Regions from separate parts of the Methylobacterium sp. J-043 genome, predicted to be linked through region 1. Evidence: predicted binding sites of a transcription regulator. Region 1 holds the regulator's gene; the other holds the start of a gene.
The links. Region 1 encodes HrcA, which represses chaperone genes, less so after heat shock. Its sites were predicted from a motif close to GTTAGCACTCNCNNNNNGNGAGTGCTAAC; they were not measured.
Positions count from the first base shown of each region.

Region 1 (7,564 bases):
TCTCGCTGGTCTTCGTCCCCGCGGTGTTCCTTCTGATGGACAGCCTCGGCAGCAACATCGGCCGGCTGCTCAGCCGCTTCGTCGGCCCGCGCGACGAGCCCGAAGACGCCCCCACCCCGGCCGCACACCACGGCTGATCCACTCCGCATCGGCCCCGGCGATGGGCCGGGACATGGCCCGAGGAGCCTTGATGACACCCATCCTGACACGCTTCGCCACGGCGGCGATCGCCGCGCTGGCCGCATTCGCCTGCATGAGTCCGGATATGGCCAAGGCCGCCGACCCGACCGGGATCTGGCTCACCGAGGACGGGCGCGCCCGCGTCCGCACGGAGCATTGCGGCGGCGACGGCCGTCACCTGTGCGGCTACGTGGTGTGGCTGCAGAAGCCCGAGGGCGAGGACGGCAAGCCGCGGACCGACCGCTACCATCCCGACGCGCGGCGGCATGCTCGGACGATCCTCGGCCACCAAATGCTGCTCGGGCTCAAGCCGAATTCAGAGGGGCGCTTCGAGGGCAAGATCTACAACGGCGACAACGGCAAGGCTTACGACGTCACCGTCTGGAGCGAGACGCCGACCGAACTCTCGGTGAAGGGCTGCATGCTCGCGGTGTTCTGCGGCTCGCAGGTCTGGACGCGGGTCAGCGACGTGCCGCCGGGACAGCTCCAGGCGGCGACCGACGCACCGGGCGGGCCGCGCGCCGATCCCGAATGGGCAGCCAAGCCCGCGCCGGGGACAGGTCCGAAGGGCCGCACGCCGGACGGGCAGAAGACCGCGCCGCGATAGAGTTTCGCGCATCCCGTATGGATGCCCCGGCATCGCGTCGCTTCTTCCGGAAGCGCGCGGTACGCCGGCCGGCACGTGCACTGCCCCCTCGCACGAGCCGGCCGGTTGTCCATTCCAAGATGTGACCCCCGAGCCGTGCACCGCCACCGGCAATGACGCGCCTCTGGTTTGCACTCCGACCGCTCAGATATCGCGGCCCTGATAGACACCGGGCTCTTCGATGCGCCGTCCCCTCATGCGCTCGAGAGCACGTCCGTCGATGGCTGCGAGAGCGGCGCCGATGAGGGCCATACCGACAGTGTGCCGAACATCCAGAGGCTCGCCCAGCACCAGGGCGCCAAGCAGGATGGCTGTCATCGGGATCAGAAAGGTGACGAGCAGGAGATTGGTCGCCCCGGCCGTCGCCAGCAGGCGGAAGTAGAGCCAGTATGCGAGCGCGGTGGAAAGCACCGCGATTCCGAGCACCGCGCCCCATACGGCCACGCCTGGCATCGGCAGCGTCCACGGCCGGTCCACCAGCAACGCCACGGGCAGAAGCACGAGCGTGGATGCCGTCACCTGGCCGGTCGCGGTGGCGAGCGGCAGGATGCTCATGCGCTGGAAGCGCCGCCCGAAGACGCCGGCCAGGGCGTAGGATAGGGCTGCGCCGAGCACCGCGAGTTGCGCCAGGAGAGGGCTCCCTTCGTCGGCGAACGCCCCGGCGCCGATCATCACGGCCACACCCAGGAGGCCGGTGAGCGCCCCCGCCATCCGGCTTCCGGTCATCCGCTCGTCGGACGTCAGCAGGTGGGCGACGACGACGGTGAAGAGCGGTGTCGTGGCGTTGAGAATGGCCGCGATCCCCGAGGCGATCTGCGTCTGCCCCCAGACGATGAGGGAGAAGGGCACGACGTTGTTGAGGAGCCCCATCCGGAAGAAGGCAATCCAGACGTCGCGGCCGCGAGGGAGGCGGATGCCGGCCAGAGGCAGGGCGGCATTGAGGATCAGCGCAGCCAATCCGACGCGCAGGACGACGAGCGTCAGAGGCGGCAGCGCGGACAGTGCCACACCCGCGAAGAAGAACGATCCGCCCCAGAGCACGGACAATCCGAGCAGCATCGCCCATTCGAGCGGCGACATGGTGCGGTTGACGACGGTTGGCATGGGCAAGCTCCGGCAAACTCCGAGCCCTTGCCTACGGCTCCATCCGGACGCCGCGCTTCCCGCTTCCTGCTTTCGAATCCCCCGGCGCCGCCACGGGCGCGATGCTTCGGAACGGCCGGAGCGACGCCTACCGCGACCGGTCGAGCAACCCCGAGACCACGCGGGCGGTGTAGTCCACCATCGGCACGATGCGGGAATAGTTGAGCCGCGTCGGGCCGATCACGCCGACGACACCGACGATCTTCTGCGCGCTGTCGCGGAAGGGGGCGGCGATCATCGAGGAGCCGGAGAGCGAAAACAGCTTGTTCTCCGAGCCGATGAAGATGCGCACGCCGTCGCCCTGCTCGGCCCGCGCCAGCAGCTCGATCACATCCTTCTGCGTCTCGAGGTCATTGAACAGCAGTCGGATGCGCTCCAAGTCTTCGGCCGCGCGCAGGTCGTCCAGAAGGTTGGCCTGCCCCCGCACGATGAGTTGCCGCGCCTCGGACGGGCCGACCGTGGTGGCGAGCCCGGCATCGACCAATCGCTCGGTCAGAGTGTCGAGCTCCCGCTTCATCGCCATGCGGCCGTTCTCGATATCGGCACGCAGGGTATCGAGGGTGCGGCCGCGCAGGCGGGCGTTGAGGAAGTTCGAGGCTTCCTGCAGCGCCCCCGCCGGCAGGCCCGGCGGAAGATCGACGAGGCGGTTCTCCACCGTTCCGTCGATCGAGACCAGAACCACGAGCGCGCGCTCGGCATCGAGCCGCACGAACTCCACATGCTTGAGCCCGGCATCGACCTTGGTGGTCAGCACCACGCCCGCCCCGCGGGAAATGCCCGAGAGCAGCGAGGACGCCTCAGCCAGGGCCGAATCGAAGGTGTGGCGCGAGGCTGCCGCCTGCATCTGCGCCTCGATGCGCGCCTTCTCGGCGAGATCGACATCGCCGATCTCCATCATCGCATCGACGAAGAAGCGCAGGCCCAGCTCCGTCGGCAGGCGCCCGGACGATGTGTGAGGTGCAAAGATCAGTCCGGAATGCTCCAGATCCGCCATCACGTTGCGGATCGAGGCCGGGGACAGGCTCATCGGCAGGATGCGCGCGAGATTGCGCGACCCCACCGGCTCGCCTGTGGTGACGTAGCTCTCGACGATCTGCCGGAAGATTTCTCGGGCGCGCTCGTTGAGGGCGGCGAGCGCTTGGGGTTGCGGATTCACGATGGGCTGTAGAGCCTCGATCAAGGGAAGAGGAACCTGGCGCATGCAGGACCCTGACAAACGAGTGTGAGCGCTTGGGCGCCGCCGATCAATCCTATCGTGCCGCGACGCGACCGACGAAGGACGGACTGTGCCCAGCCGGCAAACGACACCCTGCACGAGTTCGGCCGGGAAATCATAGGGATCATTCTGCCTCCCCGAGTCGTTTGGTAAGCAGGGCGGCGTTTCGAACCGCGATCCGCGGCCCCCTCACCCGAGTAAAGATGGAGCCTCCGATAGTGCTGACTGGCGCACGAAAGACCATGGTCAAGGTCGCCGCACTGGCGATCGCGGTCACCGGCTTGAGCCTCGCTTCGGCGCCCCGCGCTGCGCAGGCTGCCCCGCTCCCGATCCAAACCGAGGCGACCGCGCCGGCCGGTGAGATGATCGAGCAGGCGCAGTACCGCCGTGATCGCCGCCACTACCGCCGCCACATGCGTCACCGTGGCCATTGGCACCGCCATCACCGGTTCGGCGGCCCGCGCCATCATCACCACCGCCGTCACTGGAATCACCGCCGCTGGTGATCGGCCGGAAGGTCGTTTGAAGGGCCGCCGTCGCGAGACGGCGGCCTTTTTCATGCCGGAGGCCGTCTCCGAGCGAAAAGGGGCAAGTCCATCGCTCGAAGACGCCCGAGGGGTTTCGTGGCGCAAGCCGCGCCGCGCGGAGCGGGCTTTTCGGGACTTCGGTCCTGAGACGTTTGGAGCGAAGCGAGAGCCTCGACCCGCAGAGACGGGCGCCGGCAACTGAGGCCGGCGGGAAATCCAGAGCCATCGCCTTCAGGCGATCGCCCTGGGGCAGGCCGGGCGGCGGTTGCCGCCGGGGCTGGCAGCGCCTAAGAGCCCGGGCTTCGATTTTCGACACGGGAGCTTACCAAGCCATGCGGCCCTCGAAGCGCGCGGCGGACGCGATGCGCGACGTCACGCTGGAGCGGGCGGTCGCCCGCTACGCGGAAGGCTCCTGCCTCGTCACCTTCGGCAACACCCGTGTGCTCTGCACCGCCTCGCTGGAAGAGCGCGGCCCGCCGTGGCTGCGCGGCTCCGGCAAGGGCTGGGTCACCGCCGAATACGCGATGCTGCCGCGTGCCACCCACGAGCGCACCCGCCGCGAGGTCAATTCCGGCAAGCCGTCGGGCCGCACGCAGGAGATCCAGCGGTTGATCGGCCGCTCCCTGCGCGCCGTCACCAACCTGCCGGCGCTGGGCGAGCGACAGATCACCGTCGATTGCGACGTGATCCAGGCCGACGGCGGCACCCGTACCGCCTCGATCACCGGTGCCTGGGTGGCCCTGCACGATTGCTTTGCCTGGATGCGCGCCCGCTCGATCATCTCGGTCGATCCCCTGAAGGACCATGTCGCGGCGGTCTCCTGCGGCATCTACAAGGGCCAGCCAGTGCTCGACCTCGACTACGCCGAGGACTCGGCGGCCGAGACGGACGCGAACTTCGTCGTCACCGGCAAGGGCGGCATCGTCGAGGTGCAAGGCACCGCCGAGATGGAGCCGTTCACGGACGAACAGTTCCTCGAATTGCTCCGGCTCGCCAAGGGCGGCGTCGCGGGGCTCGTCGAACTGCAGCGGAAGGCCATCGCGTGAGCACGCACCGCATCCTCTCGGGCAAGGTCGTCATCGCGACCCACAATGCCGGCAAGCTCGTGGAGATGCGCGAGCTGCTGGCCCCGTTCGGGGTCGAGGCGGTCTCGGCCGGCGAACTCGGCCTGCCGGAGCCCGACGAGACCGGCACGATGTTCTCGGAAAACGCGGCGATCAAGGCGCACGCCGCCGCCAACGCCTCCGGCCTACCGGCCTTCGCCGACGATTCCGGCCTCTGCGTCGATGCGCTGGATGGCGCGCCGGGCCTGTTTTCCGCCCGCTGGGCCGGCCCGGACAAGGACTTTTCCGGCGCCATGGCCCGGATCGCCGCCGAACTCGACAAGCGCGGCGCCACGGATCGTCGCGCCCACTTCGTCTCGGCGCTCGTTTTGGCGTGGCCCGATGGCCATACCGAGCTGTTCGAGGGCCGCGTCTTCGGCGATCTGGTGGCGCCGCGCGGCAGCCTTGGGTTCGGCTACGATCCGATGTTCCGGCCCGAGGGCATGGATCGCACCTTCGGCGAGATCTCTTCGGAGGAGAAGCACGGCGTCGATTGGCAGAGCGGTAACGCCCTTTCGCACCGGGCGCGGGCCTTCGTCGAGCTTGCGAAGGCGTGCCTGCGACGGCCGGGCTGAGCTTTCGCGTGGCGTTCGGCGTGCTTACATCACGCCAACAAGACGAAAAGCGCACCGTCCGCACCGCTTCGATCCCAATCGCAGCCTCATCCTGAGGCGCCGCGTCAGCGGGCATTGCAGGATGAGGACGGTGGATAGGACTCCCGAGAAGCACGCGGATCAGGGAAGTTTTGACAGGCCGATGCCCCCCGCGACACCGCCCGACCATCCGACCCGCGATGCGGGATTCGGCATCTACCTGCACTGGCCGTTCTGCGCCGCGAAGTGCCCCTATTGCGACTTTAACAGCCATGTCCGCCATGCGGGCGTGGACCAGCCGCGCTTCCTCGCCGCCTTCAAGCGAGAGATCGCCCACGCCGCAGCACTCGCGCCGGGGCGGACGGTCACCAGCATCTTCCTCGGCGGCGGCACGCCCTCGCTGATGGCACCGGATACGGTGGCGGGTCTGCTCGATGCCGTGGCCGGAGCCTGGAGCGTGGCGCCGGGCGCGGAGGTGACCCTGGAGGCCAACCCCACCAGTGTCGAGGCGACCCGCTTTCGCGGCTATCGCGCCGCCGGGGTCAACCGTGTTTCGCTCGGCGTTCAGGCACTCGACGACGGCGACCTCAAGCGGCTCGGGCGGCTGCACAGCGTGGCGGAAGCGCTCGACGCCGTGCGCACCGCAGCGGCGCATTTCGAGCGCTTCTCCTTCGATCTGATCTACGCCCGACCGGACCAGACACCGGAAGCCTGGGCGGCCGAGCTACGCCGGGCGATCGATTACGCCGCCGAACATCTCTCGCTCTATCAGCTCACCATCGAGCCCGGCACGCCGTTCTTCGGTCTCGCTCAGGCCGGACGGCTCGTGCCACCCGACGACGATGCCTCGCGCGCCCTCTACGACGTGACGCAGGAGATCTGCGGGCTTGCCGGCCTGCCGGCCTACGAGATCTCGAATCACGCCCGGCCCGGCGCACAGTCGCGCCACAACCTGCTTTACTGGCGCTACGGCGAATATGCCGGCATCGGCCCCGGCGCCCATGGCCGCCTCGTCCTGCCGCAGGGACGCACCGGCACGCTCACCGAGAAGGCGCCCGAAGCCTGGCTCGCCCGCGTCGAGCGCGACGGCCACGGCATCATCGAGACGGAAACGCTGTCTGCCGAGGATCAGGGCGACGAGTACCTGATGATGGGGCTGCGGCTGACGGAAGGCATCGACCCGGCCCGCTACGCGACCCTGAAAGGGCGCCCGCTCAACGCCGGGCGCCTCGACGCGCTGGTGGCGGACGGCCTCGTCGCGCAGCGCCCGGATGGCCGCATCGCCGCGACCGCCCGCGGCGCCCCGGTGCTCAACGCCGTGGTGGCGGAATTGGCGGGCTGATACGTTTTCCTCTTGATCAACATGGAGACCGTATCGGCAATCCCGCGCGGCGCCTGAGCAAAGCCCAAATTCGTTATCGCTAAGGGATCGACCGGACTCAGATCCCCGAAGGTCCGAGCACTTTCGGGGCCGGGCTCACTACATTCGCCGCGTTGTTGCGGATCTCATAGACCGCCAAAGTCCGCTCGCTGACGCCCTCGGGCAGGAAGCGGAAGGTACCATCGAGGCCGGAGAAGCCCGCCGGGTTGGTCAGGGTCGCGTCGGCGAAGCGCTGCGAGCCGTATTGGCGCACCAGTGCGGCCGTGAGCGAGACCGCGTCGTAGCCGAGCGAGGCGGTCCGCGGCGGCATCGTCCCGAAGCGAGTCTGATAGCGCTGGGCGAAAGAGGCGAAGCCAGCGGTGTCGGGCGCAGCGTAACGGCCGCCCTGGAAGGCCGCCTGCGACAGCACCCGCGGGTCGTTCCACAGGGCGAGCCCGAGGGGACGCACCCGCGCGGGCGAGAACCCGACCTTCGTCAGGGCGGGGGCGACGGCCATCAGGCCTTCGGCGGTGTCGGGCACGAACAGGGCATCGGCCTGTGCGCCGCTGCCCGCGATCACGCCGCGCAGCCGGTCGACCGCCGGGCCCGGATTTCCGGCGGGGTAGCGCTCGATGCCGACGAGGCGGGCGCCGCGCCGGGCCACCGCCTCACGGAACTGCGCCTCGACGGCATTCCCGTACGTCGTCTCGGGGATCAGCGCGGCGAAGGAACGGCGACCGCCGGCACTCGCCTCGTCGACGATGCGGTCCACCTCCGATTGCGGCAGGAAGCTGAT
Region 1 is NZ_JAKSYB010000025.1:151,848-159,411, forward strand. It holds gene MKK50_RS02240 (efflux RND transporter permease subunit) at 1-137, shown strand, start outside; gene MKK50_RS02245 (DUF2147 domain-containing protein) at 191-787, shown strand; gene MKK50_RS02250 (DMT family transporter) at 971-1,930, opposite strand; gene hrcA (heat-inducible transcriptional repressor HrcA) at 2,058-3,170, opposite strand; gene MKK50_RS02260 (hypothetical protein) at 3,389-3,691, shown strand; gene rph (ribonuclease PH) at 4,045-4,758, shown strand; gene rdgB (RdgB/HAM1 family non-canonical purine NTP pyrophosphatase) at 4,755-5,390, shown strand; gene hemW (radical SAM family heme chaperone HemW) at 5,572-6,750, shown strand; gene MKK50_RS02280 (penicillin-binding protein activator) at 6,848-7,564, opposite strand, start outside.

Region 2 (7,564 bases), on a different contig from region 1:
GGCCCAGGTGCGCCAGCATCAGCGAACCCTGGCGCGCCTCCAGGCAGAGGCGGGGGCCGAGGATGCCGGCTTCCGTCTGCTCGAAACCCGCATTCCTCAGGCGGCGGCACTCGCCGACGCGCTGGTGCCGGCCGACGGGGCGCCCCCGACCTTCTCGGCCAAGTATGGCGCCCATGTTCCCAACGTGCTGATCCCGCTGGTCGCGGAAGTGAAGGAACTTCTCCATGGCCCTTGATGTCGATGGCTATGCCGTCTTGCAGGCGATGGCCTCCGCGCCGGAAGCGTTTCCCGACATCCGCACCGAGATTCCCAAAGCCGCCCGTGCCCTGGTCGTGAAGCAGCTCAAGGCCCGGTCCCTGCGCGTGGCGTCGCTGCGCCTGATCCGTGAGGTTCTCGGAAGCGAGAGCTTCGCCCTGATCGCCGACGGGATGTCCGAGGCCGAGGTAAAGGGCTTGGTGACCCGCCTCGACCCGCACCATCCCTCGCTGAAGACCGCGACGCCGGGCTGGCATCGCCATCGCCTCACCGCCCTGGCCGCCGGCGATGCGCCGTTCCGCAAGGGCGAGACCCGCATCGAGGACAGCCCGGCGAAGCCGCGTGCCACCGAGGCGCCGCCGGAGCGTGCCCTTGCCAGCCGCCCCTTCTCCGCGGTGTGGGACGGCAAGGATCACGACACACCGCCCACGAAGGAAGTGCGGGAGAAGAAGGACAAGGAGAAGGACCGAAAGGGCAAGAAGAAGAAGGGCTGATACGGTCCCAGCTTGATCCAAGCGTGGACCGGAGCAGCACGCCCACGCGGCTTTGAGCGAAGTCCAAATCCGCTATCCCGAAGGGATCGACCGGAGTTGGTATGAGGCCGTTCCGCGCAAAGCGGCGGCCTAAGCTTCCGGAAACAGCACCGCGTAACGGGCCTTGAGGGCGGCGAGCCGACCCTGCCCTTCCAGCACCGCAACCCGGTGCTGCCGCGTGACGTCGAGCAGCCCATCGGCCATCTCCGCCTCGCCGCAGAGCCGGGCGCGCTCGGAGATCTGAGAAAGCTGATCGGCCATCAGGCTATCGATCCGTATTCCCTCGGTCAGCGATTGCATCAGATTCAGCATCGCCTCACGGGCGTGGATGTAAGAGGGCAATGGGGCGGGTATACGGTCCGTCACGGTACTCGCAGACGTCAGGCCGACAACGCTCCGACGCTGCCCGAGGCTTGGCGCCTCCGGCCATTGCATAGGATAAACTACCTCCGCTTTTGACGGGTAAGTGCCGTGCACCGGCACCGCGTCATGGGCAGTCCGCACGCTCCACCAACGAAGAAGGGGCCGCCTTTCGGCGACCCCTCCCCCGTTCTGCGTCTGGGTGCGTGGACTTAGAAGTCCATGCCGCCCATGCCGCCGCCGCCCGGCATCGCCGGGGCGCCGCTGTCCTTCTTCGGCGCGTCGGCGACCATGGCTTCCGTGGTCACCAGCAGGCCGGCGACCGAGGCCGCGTCCTGAAGGGCGGTGCGCACGACCTTGGCCGGGTCGACGATGCCGGCCTGGATCATGTCGACGTACTCTTCGGTCTGCGCGTTGAAGCCGAAGGTCTCGCCGCCGTTGTCGGTGATCTTGCCGACGACGATCGAGCCCTCGACGCCCGCGTTGCTGGCGATCTGACGGATCGGGGCCTCGAGCGCCTTGAGGACGATCTTGATGCCGGCCTGGACGTCCGGGATCTCGGACTTCAGCTGGGCGACCGCCTTCTTGGCGAGTAGCAGTGCGACGCCGCCGCCCGGGACGATGCCCTCCTCCACCGCAGCGCGGGTGGCGTTGAGCGCGTCGTCCACGCGGTCCTTCTTCTCCTTGACCTCGACCTCGGTCGCGCCGCCGACGCGGATCACCGCGACGCCGCCCGCGAGCTTGGCCAGACGCTCCTGGAGCTTCTCACGGTCGTAGTCCGAGGTGGTCTCCTCGATCTGCGCCTTGATCTGGCCGACGCGGGCCTCGATGTCGGCCTTCTCGCCGAGACCGTCGATGATCGTGGTGGTCTCCTTCTCGATGCGGACGCGCTTGGCGCGGCCGAGCATCGGCAGGGCGACGTTCTCGAGCTTGATGCCGAGATCCTCGGAGATCGTCTGGCCCTTGGTGAGGATCGCGATGTCCTCGAGCATCGCCTTACGGCGATCACCGAAGCCCGGAGCCTTCACAGCCGCGACCTTGAGGCCGCCGCGCAGCTTGTTCACGACGAGCGTGGCGAGCGCCTCACCCTCGATGTCCTCGGCGATGATGACGAGCGGCTTGCCGGTCTGCACCACGGCCTCGAGCACCGGCAGCATCGGCTGCAGCGACGAGAGCTTCTTCTCGTGGATGAGGATGTAGGGATCCTCGAGCTCGGCGACCATCTTCTCGGCGTTGGTCACGAAGTACGGCGAGAGGTAGCCGCGATCGAACTGCATGCCCTCGACGACGTCGAGTTCGGTCTCGGCGGTCTTGGCCTCCTCGACGGTGATGACGCCCTCGTTGCCCACCTTCTGCATGGCGTGGGCGATCATCTCGCCGATCTCCTTGTCGCCGTTGGCGGAGATCGTGCCGACCTGAGCGACCTCCTCAGAAGAGGCGACCTTCTTGGCGCGGGCGGTGATGTCCTTCACCGCGGCGGCCGTGGCGAGGTCGATGCCGCGCTTCAGGTCCATCGGGTTGATGCCGGCGGCGACGTACTTGGCGCCTTCGCGGACGATGGCCTGGGCCAGCACGGTCGCGGTGGTGGTGCCGTCACCGGCGATGTCGTTGGTCTTCGAGGCCACTTCGCGCACCATCTGTGCGCCCATGTTCTCGAAGCGGTCGGCGAGCTCGATCTCCTTGGCGACGGTGACGCCGTCCTTGGTGATGCGCGGCGCGCCGAAGCTCTTCTCGATCACGACGTTGCGGCCCTTGGGGCCGAGCGTCACCTTGACGGCATCCGCGAGGATGTCGACGCCGCGCAGCATCTTGTCGCGAGCATCGGCGGAGAAACGTACGTCTTTCGCTGCCATGTGAGTTTACCTCGAATGATGGAAGGGGCCCGAAGCCGGCCGAGGGCGGTACCCTGGCGGCCTCCAAGGGCGGTGGAAGGGTGCGCGCCTTAGAGGGCGACGACGCCCATGATGTCGGATTCCTTCATGATGAGGAGATCCTGGCCGTCGATCTTGACCTCGGTGCCGGACCACTTGCCGAACAGCACGCGGTCACCGACCTTCACGTCGAGGGCGTTGATGCGGCCCTGCTCGTCGCGAGCGCCGGGGCCGACGGCGACGATCTCGCCCTCTTGCGGCTTCTCCTTGGCGGTATCCGGGATGATGATGCCGCCTTTCGTCTTCTCTTCGCTTTCGATGCGACGGACGACGACGCGGTCGTGCAGCGGACGGAACTTCATGAGCTGCCCTCTTGCTTCGGAATGGCGGTTGGTCTTCATGCGGCCGGGACGACCGCGATCCACCTGATTGTTAGCACTCCAAGCAAGTGAGTGCTAACGACGCTGGCGAGATAGGCGCGTGGCGTTTTTGAGTCAAGGCGCAGCGTCTTTCCCGCTGCGGCGTTCTCGCACGAATTTCCCGTCCACTCCGGACGACACGGACGATCCTTCCCCATGATGAGCCTTCAAGGGGCAAACGGCGCGGTCGAGCACGGCGGCGCGGGGGGCGGCGCAAGCCTGCCCGATCACGCGGTCTGGATCGACCTGAACGATCCGACGGCCGCGGAGGCCGCGCAGGTCGAGCGCAAGACGGGCATCCGGGTGCCCTCGCGCGCGGCATTGAGCGAGGTCGAGTCGTCGAGCCGCCTGCGCCGCAACCGCGACGGCCTCTCCCTCTCGACGCCGATGGTGACCTTCGACCGCTCGGATTTCAGCCTGAAGCCGCTGGGCTTCCTGCTCAATGCGGACCACCTCGTCACCGTGCGCTTCCATGACATGCGCGCCATCGCGGCGGTCCGAAAGCGTGTGGACGAGCGCGACGGCGACGGCAGCACCAGCACCCGCATGTTCCTGCTCGTGGTCGAGGAACTGGTCGACAACCTCGCCGACCTGCTGGAGGAGATGTCGGGGGACCTTGATTCGCTCTCCACCCGCATCTTCGATTTCGATGCCGGCGCCCGCCCCGGCGCCCGCAAGGGTGACGCCACCGCGCCGAAGCGGCGCGACCTCGCCCTGCGCCGCCTGCTCCGTTCGGTGGGGCGCCACGGCAAGTCGCTGTCGAAGGTCCGCGCCAGCCTGCTCGGGCTCGCGCGCATCACCGCCTTCGCCAAGGGTGAGTGCGGGCAGACCCTCGCGGAGGGCGACGCGCCGCGCTTCGACACGCTGGCGCAGGACATCGCCTCGCTGGACGAGTTCGAGACGCGGCTCTCCGAGACCGTCCAGTTCCTGCTCGACGCGACGCTCGGGCTCATCAACATCGAGCAGAACAACGCCTTCCGGGTTCTGACGGTCGTGTCCGTGGTCGGCGTGCCGCCGACCCTGGTGGCCTCGGTGTACGGCATGAACTTCAAGCACATGCCCGAACTCGATTGGGCCTACGGTTACCCCTACGGTCTGGTGCTGATCGTGATCTCGGCGATCGTGCCGCTGCTCTACTTCAAGGCGAAGGGCTGGCTCTAAAGCACCCTCCGACGAACCGGCAACCATCTCGTCGGAGGGTGCTCCAACGGCGCCGGACCATCCGCTTTCGGGCGGAGGGCGCCCCACAATTCAGGCTTTGTTGGCGGCTAGCTGCGAGGCTCCCCCGTCCGGGCTTAAGGCCGAGCGAGCAGCGCACCCCATCCCATGGCCGTCATTGCCGCCTTCGTCCTCAATGCCGGGCTGAACTTCATCCTCGGCATCGCCATCGCCCGGATGCTGGGTCCGGCCGATTTCGGTCGGTTCGCCCTGGCGACGGCCGGTGCGGTCGTGCTGAACACGATCCTGTTCGAGTGGCTGCGGCTCTCGGCGACGCGGTTCTACTCGGCGCGGGTGCGCGAGGCCGAGCCATGGATCCGCCGGGGGCTGGACCGGGCCTACATGGTCATCGCGCTGGCGCTGTTTGCCGCCGCCGCCCTCTGTGCCGGTCTCGGGATCGCCGTCAATCCGACCCCCGAGGGCCGGCTCGTCATGACCGCCGGCACCATGGTCGCAGCCATCGGCATCGGGCTGTTCGACTATCACGCGGCGCTTGCCCGCGCCCGCTTCATCGGCAGCGCCTATCTCCGGCTCGTGGTGTGGAAGAACGTTCTGGCCTTCGTGCTGATGGCCGGCACCGCGTGGCTGTTTTCGCAGCCGGTCTGGGTGCTGGTCGCGGGGGGCTTGAGCCAGTTCCTGGCGGTGCTGCCGATGCAAAAGGTTCTCGGGGATGAGGCTCTCGGGCACGCGCCCGCCTTGGCCCACGGCCAGTTGCGAAAAACCCTGCGCCTGTTCGCGGCCTACGGTTTGCCCTTGATCGCGGCCAACGCCGTCTATCAGATCATGCCGTTCCTCAACCGCGCCGCCATCGCCGGCACCGCAGGCTTTGCAGAGGCCGGCTATTTCGCACTCGCGGCCGATCTCGGCTCGCGGGCCTTCTCGACACTCGGCGCGGCGCTCGACCTGCTGCTGTTCCAGATCGCCGTGCAGGCCGAGGAGCATCATGGCCGTGAAGCCGCCGAGACCCAGGTCGCGCGCAACATCGCCATCGTGGTGGCACTGCTCCTGCCCTGCGCCGCCGGCTACTGGGCCGTCACGCCCGCCCTCCAGGCGCTGATCGTGCCGGAGGAGTTCCGCGGGCCATTCGCGGACTATACCGACCTTTTGATCCCGGGCCTGTTCTGCCTCTCGATCATGAACTTCGCCCTCAATCCCATCTTCCAGATCCGACGCCGGACGAGCCCGGTGGTCGCCGCCGCCCTCATCGGGCTGGCCGTCAACGCCGCCGGTCTCGTCCTGCTGCCGCGGATGATGGGGCCGCAGGGCGTCGCCGTCGCGCAGACCCTGGGCCTCGTGGCGGCGGTCGCCATCCTCGGCCTGCGGGCGCTGACGGGGGGAGAGCGCCTGCGCCTGCCGGGCCGCGACCTCGCCCTCACGGCCGCTGCCTGCTTCGCCATGGTGCTGGCGGTGCTGCCGTTCCGCGGCCTGCAGCCGGCGCTCGCCCTACCCGCCTGCATCGCGGCCGGAATGCTCGTCTACGGGGCCCTCGTCTGGTTCCTCGACATCGCCGGCCTGCGCAGCGCCGTGCGCCAGCGCTTCCCGAAGCGGCTGCCGGCCGCCGCGCGGTAGAGCCGGCTTGCCACTTCGGTCCAAACGGGGTTTGAGTCCGGTCGCGTCTGAACGCTCCAAAAGAATCCCACGGGACGAAAACGATGACCTCATACGCGCCGGCGAGCGAGCAGGAGGCGGCGGCCATCGTGGCGCAGGCCGCCGGCCGGTCGGAACCGTTGCGGCTCGTCGGCGGGGGCACCAAGGCGGCGTTCGGCCGCCCGCCGCAGGACGAGGCGACGCTCGCCGCGGCAAGTCTCACCGGCATCACCCTCTACGAGCCGGCCGAGATGGTGGTTGCCGCCCGTGCCGGCACGCCGCTCGCCGAGGTCGAGGCGCTGCTGGCCGGGCGCGGCCAGATGCTGCCCTTCGAGCCGATGGATCACCGCGCGCTCCTCGGCTCCACCGGCGAGCCGACCTTCGGCGCGGTGGCGGCGGCCAACAATTCCGGCCCCCGCCGCATCAATGCGGGCGCGGCCCGCGACAGCCTGATCGGCGTGCGCTTCGTCAACGGACGCGGCCAGCCGATCAAGTCCGGCGGGCGGGTGATGAAGAACGTCACCGGCCTCGATCTCGTGAAGCTGATGGCCGGCTCCTGGGGCACGCTCGGCCTGCTGACCGAGGTCACCTTCAAGGTGCTGCCGGTGCAGGAGCGGGTCGCGACCCTCGTGCTGTCGGGCCTTGCCGACGCCGCCGCGGTCGAGGCGCTCGCCACCGCCCTCGGCTCACCGTTCGAGCTGACCGGCGCCGCCCATCTCCCCGCCGGTGTCGGCGGCCCGGCGCCGCGCACGCTGATGCGCGTCGAGGGTTTTGCCAAGTCGGTCGGCTATCGCCTCGGCGAATTGCGCCGCCTCCTGCGCCGCTACGGTGAGCCACAAGTCGTCGAAAGCGAGGAGAGCGCCGCACTCTGGCGCGCCGTGCGCGACGTGATCCCGCTCGCCGACCCGCGCGAGGCCGCAATCTGGCGCATCTCCACCGCTCCGACCCGCGGGCCGGCCGTCACCGCGGCGATCGCCGCCGAGCGCGACGCGCGCTGGTTCTACGATTGGGGCGGCGGCCTGATCTGGCTCGCCACCAATGCTTCCGACGATGCCGGCGCCGCGGTGATCCGCGCCGCGGTGAAGGCCACCGGCAGCGGGCACGCGACGCTGGTGCGCGCGCCCGAGACCCTGCGCGCGGCTGTCCCCGTCTTCGAGCCGCTGCCCGAGCCGTTGATGCGCATCAGCGCCGGCATCAAAGCCGCGCACGATCCCGCCGGCATCTTCAACCCCGGCCGGATGTACGCAGGCGTCTGACCCTCGCTTCGCGTCAGAACACGAACCGCAGGCCGGCATAGAGCAGCCCGGCCAGGGTGATCGCC
Region 2 is NZ_JAKSYB010000058.1:295,520-303,083, reverse strand. It holds gene MKK50_RS16705 (ParA family protein) at 1-235, shown strand, start outside; gene MKK50_RS16700 (hypothetical protein) at 225-749, shown strand; gene MKK50_RS16695 (hypothetical protein) at 879-1,088, opposite strand; gene groL (chaperonin GroEL) at 1,361-3,001, opposite strand; gene groES (co-chaperone GroES) at 3,091-3,381, opposite strand; gene MKK50_RS16680 (magnesium transporter CorA family protein) at 3,595-4,599, shown strand; gene MKK50_RS16675 (lipopolysaccharide biosynthesis protein) at 4,765-6,225, shown strand; gene MKK50_RS16670 (FAD-binding protein) at 6,309-7,499, shown strand; gene MKK50_RS16665 (inorganic phosphate transporter) at 7,513-7,564, opposite strand, start outside.
Region 2: groES (co-chaperone GroES) is a predicted target of HrcA. The motif match lies at 3,451-3,479, and genes of this name have one in related genera.